2 regions of the Bradyrhizobium ferriligni genome follow, and region 1 is predicted to be linked to the other one. Evidence: riboswitches for the same ligand, from Rfam matches in the RefSeq annotation. Region 1 holds a riboswitch; the other holds the start of a gene.

Region 1 (5,026 bases):
TACGAGTTTGGCTGCAAAGTCTCGATTGCCACGCCTGCCACAGCGCCCAAAGGCGGGCAGTTCGTGCTGCATGCCAAGGCCCTGCACGGCAATCCCTATGACGGCCACACGCTCGGTCCCGTCATCGCCGATCTCGAAAAGCTCACAGGGGTCCAGCGCGCCGCATCCACGGCGATAAGGGCTATCGCGGCCACAACTATCCAAACCGGTTCAAGGTCTGGATCAGCGGCCAGGTTCGCCGCGTCACCAACGCCATCCGCCGCGAGATGCAGCGCCGCGCCGCCGTCGAGCCTGTGATCGGCCATCTCAAGGACGACCACCGAATGCGCCGCAACCATCTCAAGGGCCGCGATGGCGACCGCATCAACGCCGTGCTCGCCGCCGCCGGCTACAACTTACCGCCACTGGTTCACGGAACTTTTACGCGTCCTGCTCTGGACACGCTGTCGCCGTCTATCGCAACGCCTCGCGTAAACGGTGCTCAGAAACGTTCTTCACGAACGACTTTCTAATCCCAGGTATATGGGCCGCATATCAGGGCATGATTGAGCTACGCTGAACTTGCGCCTCAACTAGGGTCAGATTTCGGCGGATGTCCTCGCCGTAATCGGACCATCGGCTGTCCTCCTTCCGCTGATGGAGGTCGGCACGTTGCCTAGCAGCGTCGCTCCTCCCGGACATACTTCCGCCCGGCCGCTAAAGGCGGCCGGGCCTTTTTTCACCAGGATCTCTCACGATTATCGAGCCCGCAAATCGTTGACAGGCGGTCGAATTCTCGACCAAGACCAGTCCCAGATCAACGGTCGGCTGGAGCCGATGCGGCGCGTAGTTCGCGGGCCGCGGAGACCATGTTGACCAGCGCGGGGCGAACCTCCTCCCATTTGCGCGTCTTCAGGCCGCAGTCCGGATTGACCCAGAGTTGCGAATCCTGCAGCCGCTTTCGAGCTAAAGCCACGAGCTCTTTCATCTCGCTCGACTCGGGCACGCGCGGAGAATGGATATCGTACACGCCCGGCCCGATTTGATTCGGATATTTGTAGTTCCGGAACGCGTCGAGCAGTTCCATCTTCGAGCGCGAAGTCTCGATCGAGATGACGTCCGCGTCCATTGCAGCAATCGCATCGATGATGTCGTTGAATTCCGAGTAGCACATGTGGGTATGGATCTGGGTTTGATCGGCGACGCCCGATGAGCAGATGCGGAAGCAATCCCCGGCCCACTCGAGATAAGCCGTCCACTCCGATCGACGCGGCGGCAATCCTTCGCGCAGTGCAGCCTCGTCGATCTGGATCATGGCCGCACCAGCATTTTCGAGATCGCCGACTTCGTCTCGGATAGCGAGCGCAATTTGACGACAGACCTCGCCTCGGGGAATATCATCGCGAACAAACGACCAGTTCAAGATCGTCACTGGTCCGGTCAACATCGCCTTCATCGGCTTCTCGGTTAGCGATTGCGCGTACCGCCACCACCCCACGGTGATCGGTTTCGGCCGTGAGACATCGCCAAACAAGATCGGCGGCCGGACACAGCGCGAACCATAGGATTGTACCCAGCCGTTTTTGGTAAATGCGAAGCCGGCGAGTTGTTCGCCGAAGTACTGCACCATGTCATTGCGCTCAAACTCGCCGTGCACGAGCACGTCCAGGCCAATGTCCTCCTGCCAACGTACGGCACGGGCAGTCTCTTCCTTGAGGAACTCGTCGTATTGTCCGTCGCTCATCGCGCCTCGCGCGTGTGCTGCGCGGGCATTGCGGACCTTCGCAGTCTGCGGAAACGAACCGATCGTCGTGGTAGGAAACGCCGGTAGTTTGAAGCGCTTGCGCTGGATCTCGGCACGACTGGCAAATGGACTGGCGCGCCGGCGCGTGGTCCGGTTAATCGCTCTCATCCGGACGGCGACACCGGCATCTTGGATCTTTGGCGAAGTCCCACGATTGGTGGTGGCGCGCTCCGATTCCGCAAGAGCGCCGGCAACATTCTGATCGCCTGCAAGAGCCCGCGCCAAGGTCGCAAGCTCGCGAATCTTCTGAACCGAGAATGCAAGCCAACTCTTGACGTCTGAAGCGAGCTCCGTCTCGAGTTCAACATCGACCGGCACGTGAAGCAGCGAACAGGAGGGAGCGATTTGTATGCGATCCTTGCTGAGCTTCGCGATAGCGGGATCGAGCCGCTGGCGCAGTGCCGACAAATTCGTTCGCCACACATTGCGGCCGTCTATCGCGCCGAGTGACACGACAAGATCACTTCGCTTGGCGGTTATGATCTGGTCCAATAACGCTGGCGACCGAACCAGGTCGACGTGCAGCCCGGCGACAGGCAGGCGCAAGGCGGTGGGAAGATTGTCGCCGAGGCCACCGAAATAGCTGGCGACCATGATCTTGATGGCCGGCCCTTCCTTGGCGAGCCGGTCATAGGCATGTAGCAAGGATTTTCTTGATTCCTCATCCAGATCAAGAACCAGGCAGGGCTCGTCGAACTGAACCCAATTTGCCCCACGTTTGGCCAATTCCTGCAGAACCTCGATATAAACCTGTAGCAGGTCATCCAATAGTGACAGTGGCTGGAACGCAGGATCAGCACTCTTGCCTAGCTTTAGGAATGTGACCGGGCCGATCAGGACAGGGCGAGTCTGAAAGCCAATGGCCTTGGCTTCCTCATACTCCTCGATAGGCTTGCGAGAGGACAGCCTGAAAGTCTGTCCGCGGTGAAATTCCGGGACCATGTAATGGTAGTTGGTGTCGAACCACTTGGTCATCTCCTGCGCGGGTGCGCCATCGCCGCGAGATCCGTGGCCGCAACTCGCACCCCGGCTGTCGTATTGTGAACCGCGTGCCATGGCGAAATACGTCTTGAGGGAAACGGGCTCGGCTTTCGAGGCGTAGACTTCCGGGATGGCGCCGACCATAACACTGGTGTCGAGCACCTGATCGTACAGCGAGAAGTCGTTCGACGGAATGACGGTGACACCGAGGGACTTCTGGCGCGCCCAGTTCGCGGCACGTAGGCCGGCCGCATCCTCGAGCAACTGCTGTTCGCTGGTTCTTCCGGCCCAATAGCTTTCGAGTGCAAATTTGAGCTCGCGCCTTGGACCGATGCGCGGCGTTCCGAGCGTGGCAACCGGAAGTGAGAGAAGAGACATAGCGCTAACCCCGTGTTGGGGGCAAAGGCCGTGGCGGACGCAGGCAGGAGAAGTCGCCCGAGCGACGGCTGCTTGGCGCACCACCGGGACACCCCGCCCGTGGATGAACATATTGTCGGGGCAGGTCTCCTGGCTCGCGGGTCATTGCTGCTGTCCGGCCTTCCCGAAGCCGCGCGGGCTTCAGTGACTTTGTTGGACAGTGGCTCGCCGCTCACAGTTGCGGGGGCAGCGCCGGCATTGGCACCGGCTTCCCTCTTAGCTCCGGATCAAATGGAAACCGGAGAACCTCGACGACTTGGATTATCGGCAAGAGAACTCGGCCGTCAACCTCTCAAATTGGTGCTGCGGCCTCTTACGCGAACGACGCTCCAAGGCCACTCTTGATCGCGACGTGGACGCCACTCTCCAATCATAAGATATCGAAATGGCCATCTCGAAGGCGCGTGGCGTCGGGCGGCGTGTCAGATCTATTGAAGAGACGACGCGGCAGTACCACGCCGAGCGGGACGTTTTCATGCGGCCCGGCTTTCGAACGATTCATCGAGCACGCTTCGATGCCTCCTCCCTTCTCCACCAATAACCATGGATCAGTGTCGAATAGGCGCAAGAGGTATGCGCTAAATCCAGCAGCGTGCTCAGCGAGCATGTCGATGTACGACCAGCCAATCCTGGTAGGCGTTACGCTGATGTTTTAGTGATACTGGCCAAAGCAAGCACATTGAATCACCACAACCACAAGAGAGCCTCGCAATGAAAATTGCTGTTTGGAGCGCCCTCGGCGTCTTTGCTGCTGCCGTCTTTACTGTCGGTCTGTTCGGCTGGATGGCAAGGCCTTTTATGAGCCACCCCGTCAGACAGATGCTCTCGAAAGCGTTGAGTAATTCAAGCCGAAGCTAGTAAGACCTGAGACTTTTCTCTTGCCGGTCGACACGGCTGCGTGGAAGCGCAGTTCCTCTAATGTTGACTGCAATGACGAGCAGGTAGACGACGGCCCATAACATCGCGCGAGCGGAGAATGCTACGTCTCGTCCGCCTGCTTGATCCGTGAAGTTCCTTAACGTCGATTCCAAATCGCTCGCCGCTGAAGGGCGGCTCCGCGTTGATGTAGGCCGCAAAGTGCCAAGCACAACAGGCTTGGGCGCCCTCGACATTCGTAGTAGCGGCGACGCCCCCGGATCACACGGATCGATGGCGGCATACCTGCTCCCAATTGTCGTCAAGACTCCGGCAGCAAGGCATTCGCCCGCACTGTCGAAGATTCAGTGCGTGATAAGAATCATTCTCGGACGTCGTGGCGAATAGGCTGAATGGTAACATTAGAACGTGCGCAGGTCGGTAAGTCGACAAAGACGGCACAAATCTGGCGCGAACTGCCGGTTATTGCCTGGCACGAAGAATGCAAGCCCTTGGCATGTCCAGGCTTCTCCTCCTGGGCGGGTCCAGCATTGCAAATTGAGGCTTTGGCTGACCACTGAAGTTAGCGGCGCGTGACATCGAGGGACGGCGCCTGCTCGTGCGGGACATCGGCAGGCGCCCGCGTCACGTTGCCGCTAACTTCTTGCGATCGCGCATAGCACGTTGAGGAGAACGTCCCCGCTTTGGAATTGACGTGTGGATGATAACCAGATGGGCCGGAAGCAATGAAGAAAATGTCTGGAAGACGCGTGCTTTGGTTCTGTATCGGTCGGTCGCTGATCTGCCTGGCCGGGCTGGCGGCGACGAGCAACAATGTTCGCGCCAACGACCACGCGCTTGTCGAAAGGGTCAAGTCAACGTGGCGAGCGCAAGATGGTGAGACTATAGAACAAATCATCTCCATGGTCTCGAAGGTGGCTCACTTTGTGCCTCGATCATGGGGAGTCGCCGAAGGAATTGACCGAACAG
Region 2 (5,026 bases), on a different contig from region 1:
CATCATCATCTGGACGGTGAGCGGCTGGAAGATCGGGATGTAGCGCTTAAGATAGTTATCGCCGACTTCGATGTCCGATTGAGTGAAGAAACGGAAGATCTGAGTGAGCAGCGCGCGCTCGCTGTCGGTAACGCGGTCCGACGCCCAATCTTTGAGGTCGGCACCAAGCGGCACCTCCTCGCCCATCCAATGGGTCTGCTGCTGGCGCTTCCAGAACTCGTAAGCCCAGGCATAGCGATCGACGTCATAGCTGCCGGTCGAATCGAGGAGGCCGACGCACCGTTTGCCGATCAGTGTGCGTGGATCGACGGATGAGAGATCGATCACTGACATGCGAGGCACTCCTCATAGTCAGCGCGCGGCTGCGGCGGCGCCGCTTTGTCGCCGTCAGCGATGTCGCCGGCGAACGCCGCCCGCGAGATCGATTTTGAACGGCAGTAGTAGAGGCTCTTCACCCCGCGCTTCCATGCCGTCCAATGCAGCATGTGAAGGTCCCACTTATCGACGTCAGCCGGTAGATAGAGGTTAATCGACTGGCTCTGGCAAATGAACGCGGCGCGGTCGGCGGCAAGCTCGACGATCCAGCGCTGGTCGATTTCGAAGGCGGTACGAAAGACCGCTTTCTCGTGCTCCGACAGGATGTCGAGATGGGCGACCGAACCCTCGTGCGCGATGATCGACTGCCAGGTCGCCGAAGTATCTACGCCCTTGGCGGCCAGCAGCTTGGCGAGATGCGGATTACGCACCGAGATGGCACCGGACAAGGTCTTATGGGTGTAGATGTTGGCCGGGATCGGCTCGACGCAAGCGCTGGTCCCGCCGCAGATGATGCTGATCGAGGCGGTTGGCGCGATCGCGATCTTATGGCTGAAGCGCGCCATCACACCGCGTTCCAGTGCATCCGGGCACGGCCCACGCTCGCGCGCGAGCGTCACGGATGCCGCGTCGGCATCGCGACGGATTTTCCGGAACATGTTCAGATTGAACGACTTGGCCACGACACTTTCCATCGGAATGCCCTTGGCCTGCAGGAACGAATGGAAGCCCATGACGCCGAGGCCGACGGAGCGCTCACGCAAGGCGGCGTAGCGGGCACGCTTCATGCCGTCCGGCGCCACCGTGATGAAGTGGGTCAGCACGTTGTCGAGGAAGCGCATGACGTCCTCGATGAAGCCTGGCTTCTCATTCCACTGGTCCCAGGTCTCGAGGTTGAGCGACGACAGGCAGCACACCGCGGTGCGGTCCTCGTCGCGATGATCGATGCCGGTCGGCAGGGTAATTTCGCTGCACAGGTTGGAGGTAGAGACCTTGAGGCCGAGCTCGCGCTGGTGCTTGGGGAGCGATCGGTTCACGGTGTCGATAAACAACAGATAAGGCTCGCCGGTCTGCAGCCGGTTCTCCAGGATGCGTTGCCACAGCTGGCGGGCGTCGATCTCGCGGATGACATCGTTGGTCTTCGGGCTGCGCAGAGCGAACGCGGTGCCGGCGCCCACGGCACGCATGAACGCGTCGGTAACGTTGATCCCGTGGTGCAGGTTGAGACTCTTGCGGTTGAAGTCGCCGGACGCCTTGCGGATCTCGAGAAACTCCTCGATCTCGGGATGGTGGATATCGAGATAGACCGCCGCAGAGCCGCGCCGCAACGAGCCCTGGCTGATCGCCAATGCCAGGCCGTCCATGACGTGGATGAACGGGATGATACCTGAGGTAACGCCGCCCTTCACCTTCTCGCCGATCGAGCGAACGTTGCCCCAGTAAGTGCCGATGCCGCCGCCGTTAGAGGCAAGCCAGACATTCTCGTTCCAGGTGCCGACGATGCCTTCGAGCGAGTCCGACACCGAGTTAAGGAAGCATGAGATCGGCAGACCGCGCGTGGTGCCGCCGTTGGACAGCACCGGTGTGGCCGGCATGAACCACAGCCGAGACATCGCATCATAGAGACGTTGGGCATGCGCAACATCATCCGCGAAGGCGCAAGACACCCGCGCGAACATGTCCTGGAGCAATTCGCCGGCGAGCAGATAACGGTCGGTCACCGTCAGCTTGCCGAACGGCGTCAACAGGTCGTCGCGCGTCCGATCGAGCTTGAGATCGGCCGGCCTTGGCGATGGCGCAAGGGGGCGCGGCAGCGGAGCCGGCGACGGCAACACACGACACAACTCAGGCGGGTTAGGCCTTGCCTGCGCTGGGCGCGGCCGCACATGCGACGGCTCAATGAGATGACCCTGCTGATCGAAATTGTAAGACGGCGACATCGGCAACCCCGCGATGTTAGGCGTGGGCCGCGCGGACGACTTGCGAGGAATCCGGGCAAATGTCCCCGGCTGCAAGCGACCCACCGGGGCACCCCGCCCGAGGACTTTCGTTCGGTCGCGGCAGGTCTCCTGGCTCGCGGGTCACTGCGGCCGTCGGCCTTCCCGGCGCTGTGTCGCGCCAGTGACCATGATGACAACCGCTCGCCGCTTACAGTTGCGGGGGCAGCCCCGGAGTTGCCGTGTTGGCGCACCGGGTTCCCTCTTAGCTTCCGACCTACAAGGTGTGGGGAGCGGAAGACCGTGACTAGCTAGAGATAGGCACTACTCGCCGGGATTCGTCAACTGGAGAGATCTAGATTGAGAAGGCAAAAACATACCGACCGCCCGGACCACTCTATCGCCCTGTCACTTCCGCTGCAGATGATTGGAGAAGCCGTTGGGCTGCCTTTCTAGTTTCCGTTAAGTTTGCGCATAACGGCAGGCAACATGAGAAGAACCGTTTCTGTCGCGTGATAAGATTGGCAGCGTTCGTGAGCGCGAATGGGCCAACTCTTTAGAGAAGCGAGCTGACCGAAAGCTGACGAGCGTTCGTTACCTGATGATCGCGGCTGGCTTCCATTTAGGAAGAAGCATCGGCCTCTAAATTTGGGACGAATTTTGGTGTCGATCCTGTTGTGAAAAATAGCAGGCATACTCATCCGATCTCGGAGACTGTCATCTTGAAGAAAGTGCTATGTGTTACTGTTTTCACCTGCCTGACGTCGTCAGGACGCTCGACGCGCCGCTGACGCTGCCATCGATGCCTTACAGTTACACGGTTCTGGATCAGGAGCTTAACTCGCTGACATGGCACCAGGCCAGGTGAACGCAACCAAACGAAGCTGGCACCGGCATTGAAATACGTCCAGGCTCCTTGCTTGCAAGGCTATTTCATCAATCGCCTTGAAATCATCTGAGCGCCGTCAGCTTCTCGAAAGGTTGTCCGTTTTATCATACGGCGTGAATATCTAGACGGCGGTGTTCCCATGGATAGTCGCGGAACTGAGCGCTGAAGGCGCACTGAGCAACAGGACGCAAGTGGTAGGACCTGTTGAACTCTGCCGATCAACACTCCTTGTTCGTCGCGATCTCGGGCCGCGCTGGTGACCGTCTTGTGGTGCACTCTTATATCGGAGGACGTGTAATGTCAGTCGACCTATCGCCAACCGCCAACTCAACTGTGGCTTTCTCCGGAATGCCCGCCCCGCCCTCTTCGGCGCAGGACTTTTCCAGCTTTCAGGCGATGCTGGCCAGCCTCTCGTCGAAAGACACGACCAGCGATCATTCAGCACCGCAGGAGCCGGCCCCCACAGAATCAACCAAGCAACTGACGGAGGAACTCACGCAGGAGGCGCGGAATATCCTGCCACCAGAGATAAGGGCAGCCTTGGATGCATATCAGGATGACCCACAGCCGTCCTGTGCTGCCGGCAGCCCGATCATTGCGGAAGCGCCCGTACAAAGCTCAAGGATCACCTGGAACGGTGGCACGCTGACTAATGCGGAACTGCAGATTGTCTCTGTGCTGAACCGCCACAAGGACAAATGCCCGCTTGATTGGAAGTCTCTGGGAGATTTGGCCGACGATCCCTCGACACCGCCGGATCTAAAGGCGGCGATCGAGGCACTGCAACAGGACCCGGAGCTCTTCTATGCGATCGGTTCGCAAGGCGACGGCCGCTGTGGCGGCAGGATCAAAGCGGGCGATCTCTGCGACTTTTCCGACCATCACCCTCAAGTTGCCGCGTTCCAGGAGCAGCGGGCGCGGACCTACGAGCAGAACTACATCCCATCCGACGGTACCGGGAACGGTGAGCCATCGGTCATGAACCTGACCGATGCCTTGCGCGAACTCTACCGATATTCCGATAACCTGCCCAAGAACTTGAGCCTTGCGGATTTCAGGCACATCGTGGACGGCAACGCCGACATTGGCAAATGCCCCCCACAGGTCCTCGCGGCGGCTCAATATTTTCTCGACCACCCGAATCAATGGAAGCAGTTGTACGGCGGCTCGATAGATCAGGTCCACAAAGAGGACTTCCTGCAGGTCGCTTCGTCATCGATGAGTCTCACTCGAGACGAACTGGGCACACTAAACACGATCAACAAGAACCAGGACGTTTTCTTTGGAAATGGCGATCTGACCCGGGAAAAGCTCGTGAGTATGGTGGACGACAAGAGCCTTTCCCCCGAGGTACGAAGCGCGGCTTCCCAGCTGCTCTCGGATCCTGTGCTGTTCGGGTTGATGAACAACGCGATTACTGGCTACAAAACCCACCACAAGTTTTTTGACTTCGGCGGCGGCCATACGGTTGATTCCGGAAACATCAGCAGAAACGATTTCAACCAGTTCTTCAACAACATGTCTGGTGCGAACCGCGCCGCTCCGCAATTGAAAACGCATGCCGCTCAAACGCCGGCCGAACAGGAGGCCACCGCGGACATGATGATTGGCGTGGCAGACCAGCCCGACATCAAGTCTCCCAAGAAGAACGGTGGCGCCCTCATGCACGCACTTAATGACGTGCTCAAGGTAGGCTCGAAGGTACTCGACTGGACAGCGACGGCCGTTGGTGTACTCGGCTTCATTCCAGGGCTGGGCGAACTGGCCGATCTTGCTTCAATGGTGATCGAGGCCGAAGCGCAAGCTGCAAATCTTCTGCACACCGCGATCAGCGGCGGCAACATAAAGAAGGCGCTGGAGGAAGCCGGGCTCAGTCTTGCGGCGC

Evidence for each region. A riboswitch is a leader RNA that binds a small molecule or an ion and turns the genes downstream of it on or off. The one in region 1 is predicted to bind cobalamin.
Region 2: another riboswitch for cobalamin. It lies ahead of AC1VNY_RS17180 (ribonucleoside-diphosphate reductase subunit alpha); the one in region 1 lies ahead of metE (5-methyltetrahydropteroyltriglutamate--homocysteine S-methyltransferase).

Annotation. Positions count from the first base shown of each region.
Region 1 is NZ_JBXEJO010000021.1:14,719-19,744, reverse strand. Features, by position in the region: gene AC1VNY_RS14540 (IS5 family transposase) at 1-297, shown strand, start outside; gene AC1VNY_RS14535 (transposase) at 267-512, shown strand; gene metE (5-methyltetrahydropteroyltriglutamate--homocysteine S-methyltransferase) at 797-3,142, opposite strand; cobalamin riboswitch at 3,245-3,447, opposite strand; gene AC1VNY_RS14525 (nodulate formation efficiency C protein) at 4,783-5,026, shown strand, end outside.
Region 2 is NZ_JBXEJO010000026.1:33,883-38,908, forward strand. Features, by position in the region: gene AC1VNY_RS17175 (ribonucleotide-diphosphate reductase subunit beta) at 1-333, opposite strand, end outside; gene AC1VNY_RS17180 (ribonucleoside-diphosphate reductase subunit alpha) at 324-2,150, opposite strand; cobalamin riboswitch at 2,358-2,573, opposite strand; gene AC1VNY_RS17185 (HrpF/NolX family T3SS translocon protein) at 3,439-5,026, shown strand, end outside.